3 regions of the Pseudomonas sp. LBUM1671 genome follow, and region 3 is predicted to be linked to each of the others. Evidence: predicted binding sites of a transcription regulator. Region 3 holds the regulator's gene; each other region holds the start of a gene.

What was found. The regulator sigma-54, encoded in region 3, starts transcription at its own class of promoters, with help from an activator protein. The targets are predictions, from matches to a motif close to ANTGGCATNNANNTTGCTNT.
Region 1: the regulator sigma-54 is predicted to act here: its motif matches at 2,058-2,077, upstream of glnK (P-II family nitrogen regulator).
Region 2: the regulator sigma-54 is predicted to act here: its motif matches at 3,335-3,354, upstream of ACA060_RS07620 (flagellar basal body rod protein FlgF).

The regions. Positions count from the first base shown of each region.
Region 1 is NZ_CP166782.1:6,082,585-6,086,699, forward strand. It holds gene ACA060_RS28200 (ammonium transporter) at 139-1,476, opposite strand; gene glnK (P-II family nitrogen regulator) at 1,514-1,852, opposite strand; gene ACA060_RS28210 (accessory factor UbiK family protein) at 2,270-2,530, shown strand; gene ACA060_RS28215 (BRO-N domain-containing protein) at 2,984-3,505, shown strand; gene ACA060_RS28220 (HigA family addiction module antitoxin) at 3,502-3,780, opposite strand; gene ACA060_RS28225 (YifB family Mg chelatase-like AAA ATPase) at 4,075-4,115, shown strand, end outside.
Region 2 is NZ_CP166782.1:1,688,937-1,693,051, reverse strand. It holds gene ACA060_RS07635 (flagellar basal body P-ring protein FlgI) at 1-934, opposite strand, end outside; gene flgH (flagellar basal body L-ring protein FlgH) at 962-1,657, opposite strand; gene flgG (flagellar basal-body rod protein FlgG) at 1,709-2,494, opposite strand; gene ACA060_RS07620 (flagellar basal body rod protein FlgF) at 2,540-3,280, opposite strand; gene ACA060_RS07615 (sigma-54-dependent transcriptional regulator) at 3,650-4,115, opposite strand, start outside.
Region 3 is NZ_CP166782.1:966,938-971,052, forward strand. It holds gene ACA060_RS04230 (HPr family phosphocarrier protein) at 1-66, opposite strand, end outside; gene rapZ (RNase adapter RapZ) at 82-939, opposite strand; gene ptsN (PTS IIA-like nitrogen regulatory protein PtsN) at 942-1,406, opposite strand; gene hpf (ribosome hibernation-promoting factor, HPF/YfiA family) at 1,419-1,727, opposite strand; gene ACA060_RS04250 (RNA polymerase factor sigma-54) at 1,802-3,295, opposite strand; gene lptB (LPS export ABC transporter ATP-binding protein) at 3,480-4,115, opposite strand, start outside.

The DNA of each region.
Region 1 (4,115 bases), 1.2 Mb from region 3:
GTAAGCCATTGGCCGCAGAAAAACGCCCGTCGTAAACGCCACTAAACGTGTACGAAAAAACCTTTCAGCAGTCCCTTCACTGACAAACTCCAGACAAAAAAATGCCCGGCAAGCCGGGCAAGTTTTTTATGCGCGTGCTTACAAGTTGTAGCCGCGTTCGTTGTGGAGTGCCAGGTCGATACCGACGGCCTCTTCTTCTTCCGTGATACGCAGACCCATGACAGCGTCCAGTACCTTGAGAATGACGTAGGTGACGATCGCGGTGTAGATCACCGTGAAGCCCACGCCCTTGCACTGAATCCAGACTTGAGCGGCGATGTCGGTGACGGTGCCGAAGCCACCCAGGGACGGTGCGGCGAACACACCGGTCAGGATCGCGCCGAGGATACCGCCGATACCGTGCACACCGAAGGCGTCCAGGGAATCGTCATAGCCAAGTTTGCGTTTCAGGGTGGTGGCGCAGAAGAAGCACACCACGCCTGCTGCCAGACCGATGACCAGCGCGCCCATCGGGCCCACGGTGCCAGCGGCTGGGGTGATGGCGACCAGACCGGCCACAACACCCGAAGCGATACCCAGTGCACTTGGTTTGCCGTGGGTGATCCACTCGGCGAACATCCAGCCCAGTGCAGCGGCGGCGGTTGCGATCTGGGTCACCAGCATCGCCATACCGGCGGTGCCGTTGGCCGCAGCGGCGGAACCGGCGTTGAAACCGAACCAACCCACCCACAGCATCGCGGCGCCCATCAGGGTGTAACCGAGGTTGTGCGGCGCCATCGGCGTGGTCGGGAAGCCTTTGCGCTTGCCGAGCACGATGCATGCAACCAGACCAGCCACACCAGCGTTGATATGCACCACGGTGCCGCCGGCGAAGTCGAGCACGCCCCAGTCCCACATCAGGCCGCCGTTGCCGGACCAGACCATGTGCGCAATCGGTGCGTAAACCAGAGTGAACCACACGCCCATGAAGATCAGCATGGCGGAGAACTTCATCCGCTCGGCGAAGGCACCGACGATCAGCGCAGGGGTGATGATGGCGAAGGTCATCTGGAAGGTGATGAACACCGCCTCAGGGAACAGCGCCGCAGGACCGGTCAGGCTCGACGGCGTGACACCGGCGAGGAATGCCTTGCCCATGCCACCGAAGAACGAGTTGAAGTTGACGACGCCCTGCTCCATGCCGGTGGTGTCGAACGCGATGCTGTAGCCATAAATGACCCACAGAATGCTGATCAGGCCGGTAATGGCGAAGCACTGCATCATCACGGAAAGAATATTTTTGGAGCGAACCATGCCGCCGTAGAACAGCGCGAGGCCGGGAATGGTCATGAACAGCACGAGGGCTGTCGAGGTCATCATCCAGGCGGTATCGCCGGAGTTGAGGACTGGGGCCGCCACTTCGTCTGCCGCCATAGCCAGGCTGGGCATTACGAGGGACAACAGGGCTCCTAGCCCTGCGAATTTACGCAGAGTCATATTGTTTTCTCCTGGGGCGTTGGGTTTGTGGCGGCGTTTAAATCGCGTCGGTATCGGTTTCGCCGGTACGGATGCGAATCGCCTGTTCCAGATTGACCACGAAGATCTTGCCGTCACCGATCTTGCCGGTGTTGGCGGCCTTGGTTATCGCCTCGATAACCCGGTCCAGATCCTTGTCGTCAATGGCGACATCGATCTTCACCTTGGGCAGAAAATCGACCACGTACTCCGCGCCGCGATACAGCTCGGTGTGACCCTTCTGCCGACCGAAGCCTTTGACTTCAGTAACGGTAATGCCCTGCACGCCGATCTCGGACAGCGACTCGCGCACGTCGTCCAGTTTGAACGGCTTGATGATGGCAGTGACTAGCTTCATGAAAACTCTCTCCCGAATTGGTGGACTTGCCCCAGGAAAACAAACCCGTCTCAAGTCTAAGCGCAGTGCCTGGCTTTGTAACGCATCGTCGACCTTACCTGCCCGTCCGACGCCAGCTAACCGCTCCTCACGAAACAACTCCCCGTTCCGCTTGGCGCACTGCATTCGTCACAGCGACTGCATCAGTGCATGGGTTACTACTGACTAAGCAGAAAGCTTGCCATCTCGCCAAAACCCACTGAATTCAATCCCTTGGCCGCTGCGGACAGCCGCTTCACACAATCAGCCCGACAGATACGCACAACAACAGTGCGCGACCGTCCATCCACATGCGCGAAAAGCGTGCATGCCTGCTGTCGGAATTGACTATAGACACTGCGTGATACACTGCCCGCCATTGTTGACAGGACATTTCCCATGCTCGCACCCAAAGACTTCCTCGACGCCCTGACCGGCACCGCCTCCCGCCTCTTCAGCGGCGAAACCCCGTTGCCGAAAAGCGAAATCGAAAGCCAGTTCAAGGCGCTGTTGCAGAGCGGCTTCAGCAAGCTGGACCTGGTGAGTCGTGAAGAGTTTGATAGCCAGATGGTTGTGCTGGCACGGACTCGGGCGCGGCTGGAAAGCCTCGAAGCGAAGGTTGCCGAGCTGGAAACGAAGCTCAACCCGCCCACCGAATAACCCAGCTGACAATGCAGTCCCCTGTGGGAGCGAGCCTGCTCGCGATTAGAGTCGCCTCGGTCTACCAGCCCTCCCACACTGGACAGACCACACCCCTGTAGGAGCTGCCGCAGGCTGCGATCTTTTGATCTTCCGCCCCGCCACCATCTCGGCAACGTCCTACAAAGATCACCACCGCCGTCCGATAGCGCCGCGAAGCCCAGGTTCCTAAGCTCATCCCCAGCTGAATATTCAGCACTGGGTTTGGCGACCTGGATAGCATCTAAACGCATCGTGACCACGTTCGAACCAGGGAATTATTCCCATCTCGAATTATGGCGGCTGTGCGTGGGAGACCTTCGGGTCTGCCGGTTTCCGGATGCACCGGTTCGCCAACCCGCGCATAGCTGCCACCCTTTTCGTTTGGCGACGATCAGAGGCAGTTTCCTTCAATTCGCATCCGGGAGCTGCAACATGGAAGAAAACTATCTAATCCCTCACGTCTTCACCCGCCACAAACTCCACCTCCACGCACTCTTGATCGAAAACCAGCCTTGGTTCAGCGCCCGAGACCTGGGCCGTCTGCTTCGCCTGTTCCTCGACGAACGCGCCGTCCGCAAACTCGATCCCGATCAACATCAATCCGCGCGAGTCGTCATCCACGGCACCCTCGAAGACACCCTGCTAATCAGCGAATCCGGCGTCTACGCCCTGCTGGTCTACCACTACTGCCCCGAATACCGAGGACTGCGCGAATGGCTGACCCACGACGTAGTGCCAGCCCTCAGAGATGCCCAACAACCGGCAACAAGCGAACGCCCGGTCCTGAGCCTGTTGAACTGGCCGGAGATGTCACTGAGTTTGCTGCACTGGAATAACCAGCCGTGGATTCGGTTGCAGGATGTTCCGCAGATGCTGGCGGATGGTGATCGGCCACAGCGAGCGGTCAATACGTCGTGGTGGAAGCGCGCTTCACAGGTGCTGCAATCGCTTTAAGTACTTAAATCGCTACCACGTCCGATTTCGGCTTTACGCAGATCGTAAGTCGATTGCAGGTTCAGCCATAACTCGGGCGTGGTGTTCAGGTAGCCAGATAGCTTCCCCGCTAGATCAGCACTGACACAACGCTGCCGCATAACGATTTCGTTGACCACTTTTAACGGTTCGTTCAACGAACGGGCGAAAGCCGACTCTGAAATGCCGAACGGTTCAAGAAATTCGTCCTGAAGTATTTCGCCAGGATGAACCGGCCGCATTCCATTACTGTTCATATTCCTCTCCGAAGTCAGCGATCAATTAGTGATCATAAGCAGCCCTGCCAGACAGACAAGAGCGCTCACACACTTTCACCGGCGTCCGTCATTGTTCTAGGCAAGGTCCTACAAAAACATCATCCCGAGACCGATTACGTCGGCACTCCACACTCGCTTACGCTTCATCACCAGAAAGACACTCGCAACATCCAGCGAAAGTTTGTCGCCTCATTCGTAACGCCGAAGAACAACACCCCGACTACCCTTCAAAAACCGCAGGAAGCGGTTCCCGTAAAAGCTCAAGGAACGACCATGTCCCTCTCCATCGTCCACAGCCGCGCCCAGATTGGCGT
Region 2 (4,115 bases), 720 kb from region 3:
CTTGCTGGGCGTTGACCCGCGAGCGCGGCACGACGGCGGTCTGGCCATTGGACAGAGGGCCGGGCTGGCTGACGATCGGGTCTTCGGTGATGGTCACTGTCAGGCTGCCGTGAGTCACGGCGGCCGGCGAAACCTTGACGTTCTGGCCAATCACGATGGTGCCGGTGCGCGAGTTGATGATGACTTTCGCCACCGCCTGACCCGGGTCGACTTCAAGGTTCTCGAGGATAGACAGATAGTCGACGCGCTGACTCGGATCGAGCGGCGCGCTGACACGGATCGAACCGCCGTCGATGGCTTGGGCCACGCCGGGGCCGAGCATGTCGTTGATCTTGTCGACGATGCGCTTGGCCGTGGTGAAGTCCGAACGATTGAGGTTCAGGGTCAGGCTGTTGCCCTGGTTGAAACCGCTCGGTACCGAACGTTCCACCGAGGCACCGCCCGGAATACGACCGGCCGACGGAACGTTGACGGTAATCTTCGAACCGTCGCGACCTTCGGCATCAAAACCGCCGACCACCAGGTTGCCCTGGGCGATCGCGTAGACGTTGCCGTCGATACCTTTAAGCGGCGTCAGCAGCAAGGTGCCGCCGCGCAGGCTCTTGGAGTTACCGATCGATGCAACGGTGATGTCGACCTGCTGACCCGGCTTGGCAAACGCCGGCAGATCAGCACTGATCGACACGGCGGCGACGTTCTTCAGCTGCACGTTGCCCGAACCCGGCGGCACCTTGATGCCGAACTGCGAGAGCATGTTGTTGAAGGTCTGCAGGGTGAATGGGGTTTGCGTCGTCTGGTCGCCGGTGCCGTTAAGCCCGACCACCAGGCCGTAGCCGATCAATTGGTTGGAACGCACGCCGGAAATACTAGCGATATCCTTCAGCCGCTCGGCTTGCGCGTTGAACGCAGCCGAGAGCATCAGGGCGGCCACCATCAGGTGTTTAAGATTCAACGTAGCCACCTAGAAAGGGAACAGCGGGCTGAGGAAGAAACGGTCGAACCAGCCTGGCTGACTCGCATCGGCGAACGCACCGGTGCCCGAGTAGGTGATGCGCGCATCGGCGACACGGGTCGACGACACGGTGTTGTCAGTGGCGATGTCATCGGAGCGCACCATGCCAGCAATCCGCACCAGCTCATCGCCGGTGTTGAGCGTCAGCCACTTCTCGCCGCGCACGGCGATGATGCCGTTGGGCAGCACGTCAGCGACGGTCACGGTGATCGAGCCGGTCAGGCTGTTGCTCTGCCCGGATTTACTGTCGCCCTTGGTTGCGCGGTCGCCTTCGTAGCCGACGTCCAGGCTCAGACTACCGCTGCCCACTGGATCGCTGGTGCTCAGGCCACCGCCGAAAAACGAGCTCAGACCGATGTCGGTCTTGCTGTTCTTGCCGATTTGCGAGTTGGCATTCTTGCTGGCCTGAGTCCGCTCATTCAGCGTGATGGTGATGATGTCACCGACCCGGAACGCCTTGCGGTCGCTGTACAGGTTCTGTTCGAAACCGGCCTGGTAGATCGAGCCGTTATTGGCGGCAGCCGGCAGCGGCGTGCGCGGCAACACCGGGGCGTAGTAAGGGTCATTGGGCTTGGGCGGCGGAGCGACGCAGCCCGCGAGCACGACGACCCCACTCAGTGCCAGAACAGATACAAAGCGATTCATGACCCTACCTCACGGTGTTGCAGGCGACCTCATGGTCGCCTCATAGACTGATTACAGATTCTGCGTTACGAACGAGAGCATCTGGTCGGCGGTGGAGATCACCTTGGAGTTCATCTCGTAGGCGCGCTGAGTGGTGATCATGTTGACCATCTCTTCAACGGTGCTGACGTTGGACGTTTCCAGGGTGTTCTGCAGCGTGGTACCGAAACCGTTCAGGCCCGGCGTACCGATTTGCGGCGCGCCGCTGGCAGCGGTTTCCAGGAACAGGTTGTTCCCCACGGCTTGCAGGCCGGCCGGGTTGATGAAGTCGGCGGTTTGCAGGTTGCCGATCACCTGGTTGGCCGGGTTACCCGGAACGGTGATGGACACGGTGCCGTCGCGACCGACCGTGAAGGTCTGCGCGTCGTTCGGAATGACGATGGCCGGTTCTAGGGCGAAGCCGCTGGCGTTGACGATCTGACCGTTGGAGTCGAGGTGGAACGTACCGTCACGGGTGTAGGACGTGGTGCCGTCCGGCTGCAGGATCTGGAAGAAACCGCGACCGTCGACGGCCAGGTCCAGCGGCTGCTCGGTGGTTTGCAGGCTGCCGGCGGTGAAGTTTTTCTGGGTGCCGACGATGCGCACACCGGTACCCACTTGCAGACCCGACGGCAGTTCGCTGTCCTGGGTCGACTGGGCGCCTGGCTGGCGTTTGATCTGATAGAGCAAGTCCTGGAACTCGGCGCGGTCACGTTTGAAACCCGTGGTCGACACGTTCGCCAGGTTGTTGGAAATGGTCGTCAGGTTGGTGTCCTGGGCGGACAGACCTGTTTTGGCAACCCATAGAGCCGGAAGCATTCGATTCTCCTCGTGCGCCTGTTTTACGGCGCGACGTTCTGATAATTAGCTGATCTGCAAGACCCGAGCCATGGCCTGGTCATCGTCTTTGGCGGTGTTCATCATCTTGATGTGCAGCTCGAACTGCTTGGCCAGCGCCAGCACCGAGGTCATTTCTTCCACGGCATTGACGTTGCTCGACTCAAGGAACCCGGACACCAGTTTGACGCCCGCATCGGCTTGCGCCGGCTTGCCGTCTTTGGTGTGGATCGAACCGTCCAGGCCCTTGGTCATGTTCTTCAGGTCCGGGTTGACCAGTTTGATGCGGTCGACTTCAGCCATCACACGCGGGCCTTCGCCCATCGCACGGATGCTGATGGTGCCGTCTTCGCCGACTTCGATCTGCTGCTCGGGCGGCACGGCGATCGGTCCGCCATTGCCCATCACCGGCATACCGTTGCCGGCCCGCAGCACGCCCAGGGCGTCCACGTTCAGGCTGCCGGTGCGCACGTAGCTTTCTGCGCCATCGGGGGTCTGCACGGCGATCCAGCCATTGCCTTGCACCGCGACGTCGAGGTCACGACCGGTTTGAACCAGCGAACCTGGAGAGAAGTCGGTGGCCGGTCGCTCGGTCATGGCAAACGCACGCGCCGGAAAGCTGTCACCAAACACCGGCATCGAGCGGGCCTGTTCCAGGTCCTTCTGAAAACCGTTGGTGGAGATGTTTGCCAGGTTGTTGGCATGAGCCTTCTGCGCCAGTGCATTCTGGCTGGCGCCGGTCATTGCCACATAAAGGTACTTATCCACGCTCTTTCCTCTGCATGCCGGACGTTTGCCGTCCACCGCTGTACTGCTGAGCGACAAGCAATTTACAGACCAACTTTTTTCTGACGACGCGAGGCCCGGCAAACAAAGGACTTGAGGGGTTTTGCGGGAATTGGGGAAATGTATCGGAGACGAAAAACCGGCGGAGTTATGCCGTTTGGTGGCAAGTGCCGACTCCACGGGCTCAACCGAACCCTTGTAGCAGCTGTCGAGCACCGCGAGGCAGCGTTCGGCGACGAAGCCGTCGCAAATCCGGCATGCAAGGTTTTCCTGACACACCGCGGTGTCTGGCTTCACGACTGCTGCGCAGCCGAACGCTGCCTCGCGGTGCTCGACAGCTGCTACAGGGACCTAGGTGTTGCCGGGTTCTTTTCCGACTTCATACTCACGCAACTTGTTGGCAATGGTCGTATGGGAAACCCCCAAGCGCTTGCCCAGTTGCCGACTGCTCGGATGCTCGGAATACAGCCGTTCCAGCACCGCTTTCTCAAAGCGCCCGACAATCGCATCCAGCCCGCCCTCGAGGGAGAAATCGCCAAGCGGCTGACGCACGCCGTAATCCGGCAAGCGAATGTGCTCGGCTTTCACGGTCCCGCCCTCGCACAGGGAAACCGCCTGGAACAACACGTTCTCCAACTGCCGGACATTGCCCGGCCAGTGGTAATGACTCAGCCGCTCCATTGCCGCCGGCGCCAGTTTCGGCAACGGGCAGCCGATCTGCCGGCTGGCCTGGTCGAGGAAGTGCTCCACCAGCGGCGTCAAACCGTCGAGGCATTCACGCAGCGGCGGGATATGCAGCGACAACACGTTCAAGCGG
Region 3 (4,115 bases):
GAATTTAGCCGAAGCGCGGGCATGCAGGCCCAGCTTGTTGATGATTTCTATGTCCCGAGCAGGCATCGCGATGTGAATCCTTTAGCTGAGGTCGCGGTGGCGAACCTGGACGTTCTTCAGGGATTGTTGCAGGACCTGGCCCAGACGTTCGGTCAGGTAGACGGAGCGGTGATGCCCGCCGGTGCAGCCAATGGCAATGGTGACATAAGCCCGGTTGCTGGCGGCAAAGCGCGGCAACCACTTGAGCAGGTATGTGGAAATGTCCTGGAACATCTCTTCGACGTCCGGTTGTGCCGCCAGGTAGTCGGCCACCGGTTGATCAAGTCCGGACTGCTCACGCAATTCCGGTTTCCAGTAAGGGTTGGGCAGGCAGCGCACGTCGAACACCAGGTCGGCGTCGACCGGCATGCCACGCTTGAACCCGAAAGACTCCACCAGGAACGCAGTGCCGGCTTCCGGCTGGTTCAGCAGGCGCAACTTGATGGTATCGCGCAGCTGATAAAGGTTCAGGTTGGTGGTGTTGACCTTGAGGTCGGCCAGGTCGGCGATAGGGCCCAGCAACAGGGTCTCGTCTTGAATCGCCTCGGCCAGCGAGCGATTGGCGTTGCTCAGAGGATGGCGACGACGGGTTTCCGAGAAGCGTTTGAGCAACGTTTCTTCGTCAGCGTCCAGATACAGCACATCGCATTTGATATGCCGACTGCGGACTTCTTCCAACAGTTCCGGAAACCGTGACAGGTGACTCGGCAGGTTGCGCGCATCGATGGAGACGGCAACCAGCGGCTGTGCCAGTTCAGTATGAATCAGCGCGCGCTCGGCCAGTTCCGGCAGTAATCCGGCGGGAAGGTTGTCGATGCAGTAGTAGCCGTTGTCCTCGAGAACATCGAGGGCGGTACTTTTACCTGAGCCGGAACGGCCACTGACGATGATCAGGCGCATGATCAGTGACCGTTCTGCTCGTCCAGGACAACCTGATACAAGGCTGCGTTGCTCGGGGCACTGCGCAGTTTTTCGCGCACTTCCTTGCGATCGAGCATGCTGGCGATCTGGCGCAGAAGTTCCAGGTGGGCATCGGTAGCGGCTTGCGGGACCAGCAGAACGAACAGCAGGTCAACCGGGGCGCCGTCGATGGCGTCGAAATCGATGGGGGCGTCGAGGTGCATCAGTGCGCTGACAGGCGACGTACAACCTTTCAGACGACAGTGGGGAATGGCGATGCCGTTACCAAAACCGGTCGAACCGAGTTTTTCACGGGCAATCAGAGCCTCGAAGACATCTTGCATCTCCAGATCCGGGACTTCTTTATGGATAAGGTTGGCAATTTGCTCGAGGGCTTTCTTTTTGCTGCCGCCCGGCACGTTCACGAGGGAACGGCCGGGGGTCAGGATGCTTTCAAGTCGGATCATGGGTAGGGAGTGTTAACGACCGGTCGCGCCCTGGAGGAGGCTTTGGGTCTTTTCCTTATGCTTTTTGAGTTGTTTATCCAGCTTGTCGGTCAGCGCGTCGATCGCCGCATACATATCGGTATGCTCCGCGTTGGCGACCACTTCATTGCCGGGAATATGCAGCGTGGCTTCGATTTTCTGCTTGAGCTTTTCGACCGTCATCGTGACCTGCACGTTGGTGATCTTGTCGAAATGCCTCTCTAATCGTTGGAGTTTTTCGCCGATGTAGGTGCGAAGAGGTTCGGTCACTTCCAGTTGGTGTCCACTGATGTTGACTTGCATACAGCTTCTCCTTCGTTGCCAGTGCATAAAGCGGCAGGCAGAAATGCCTGCCACTGGAACGCTGTGGCGTGGCTCTACATCAACCGCTTGCGTTCGCTCGAAGGCGCGATCCCGAGGGATTCGCGGTACTTGGCGACGGTGCGGCGAGCCACCTGAATGCCTTGTGCCTCCAGTAAACCAGCGATCTTGCTGTCACTCAACGGCTTTTTCTGATTTTCCGCAGCAACCAGTTTTTTGATGATCGCGCGGATCGCTGTGGACGAGCATTCACCGCCTTCGGAGGTGCTGACGTGGCTCGAGAAAAAGTATTTCAGTTCATATATGCCCCGAGGGGTATGCATGAATTTCTGTGTGGTCACCCGGGAAATCGTCGATTCGTGCATGCCTACCGCTTCGGCGATGTCATGCAGGACCAGCGGTTTCATCGCTTCGTCGCCGTACTCCAGGAAGCCGCGCTGATGCTCGACGATCTGGGTGGCTACTTTCATAAGAGTTTCGTTGCGGCTTTGCAGGCTTTTGATGAACCAGCGGGCTTCTTGCAGCTGATTGCGCATGAAGGTGTTGTCGGCACTGGTGTCGGCGCGGCGTACAAAACCGGCGTATTGAGCGTTGACCCGCAACCGTGGCACCGATTCCTGGTTCAGCTCGACCAGCCAGCGCTCGTTGTCCTTGCGCACGATCACGTCAGGGACAACGTACTCGGCTTCACTCGACTCGATCTGCGAGCCCGGACGCGGGTTGAGGCTCTGCACCAGTTCGATCACCTGGCGCAGTTCATCTTCCTTGAGCTTCATGCGGCGCATCAGCTGGCTGTAGTCGCGGCTGCCGAGCAGGTCGATGTAGTCGGTGACCAGGCGCTTGGCTTCAGCCAGCCAAGGCGTCTTGGCGGGCAGCTGGCGCAGTTGCAGCAGCAGGCATTCACCCAGGTTGCGGGCGCCGATGCCGGCCGGCTCGAATTGCTGGATGCGGTGCAGGACGGCTTCGATTTCGTCCAGTTCAATGTCCAGTTCCGGATCGAAGGCTTCGAGAATTTCCTCGAGGGTTTCGTCCAGGTAACCCTGATTGTTGATGCAGTCGATCAGGGTCACGGCGATCAGGCGATCGGTGTCGGACATCGGTGCCAGGTTCAGTTGCCACAACAAATGGCTTTGCAGGCTTTCGCCGGCCGATGTGCGGGTGGTGAAATCCCACTCGTCGTCATCGCTGCTGGGCAGGCTGCTGGCGCTGGTCTGGTAGACGTCTTCCCACGCGGTATCGACAGGCAGTTCGTTGGGAATGCGCTCGTTCCAGTCACCTTCCTCGAGGTTATCCACCGTCGGGGCGGTTTCCTGGTAGGAGGGTTCCGAAACATCGGCGTTGGGGAGCTGTTCGGCTTTGTCGGCCAATGGGTCGGCGTTATCGAAGTCGTCGCCTTCTTCCTGGCGTTCGAGCATCGGATTGGACTCCAGGGCCTCCTGGATTTCCTGTTGCAGGTCCAGGGTCGACAATTGGAGCAGGCGGATGGCCTGTTGCAGCTGCGGTGTCATCGTCAGCTGCTGGCCCATTCTCAAGACTAGCGATGGTTTCATGGCAGGGGCTTAACACCTTATTCGCCGGCGCACATGCGCCATCCACTACAGGGCGCCGGAGCGCCAAACATAAGCAAATTATATGCCCGAAACTGCAGCGTTTGCCTAGAGCGCTGTAACAATAAAAAAGTATTGATTTTTTATCGAGACGAGCGCTCGGACAACCAGCCAGACACGTCAGCGCTTACAGGCGGAACTCGTGGCCCAGATACACTTCTTTGACCAGTTCGTTGGCCAGGATGGTGGCGGAGTCACCTTCGGCGATCAGCTGGCCATCGTTTACGATGTAGGCAGTTTCGCAGATATCCAGGGTCTCACGGACGTTGTGGTCAGTGATCAGCACGCCAATGCCTTTGGCCTTGAGGTGGTAGATGATCTGTTTGATGTCGCCCACCGAGATCGGGTCCACACCGGCGAAAGGTTCATCGAGCAGGATGAATTTCGGGTTGGTGGCCAGTGCCCGGGCGATTTCCACGCGGCGGCGCTCACCACCGGACAGGCTCATGCCGAGGTTGTCGCGGATGTGGCTGATGTGGAATTCCTGCAGCAGGCTTTCCAGCTCCTTGCGACGATCGGCCTTGTCGAGTTCCTTGCGGGTCTCGAGGATGGCCATGATGTTGTCCGCAACCGAGAGTTTGCGGAAGATCGACGCTTCTTGCGGAAGATAGCCGATACCGGCCTTTGCACGACCGTGCATCGGCTGGTGGCTGACGTCCAGGTCGTCGATCAGTACGCGACCCTGATCGGCCTGCACAAGGCCAACGATCATGTAGAAGCAGGTGGTCTTGCCGGCGCCGTTAGGGCCCAGCAGGCCGACGAT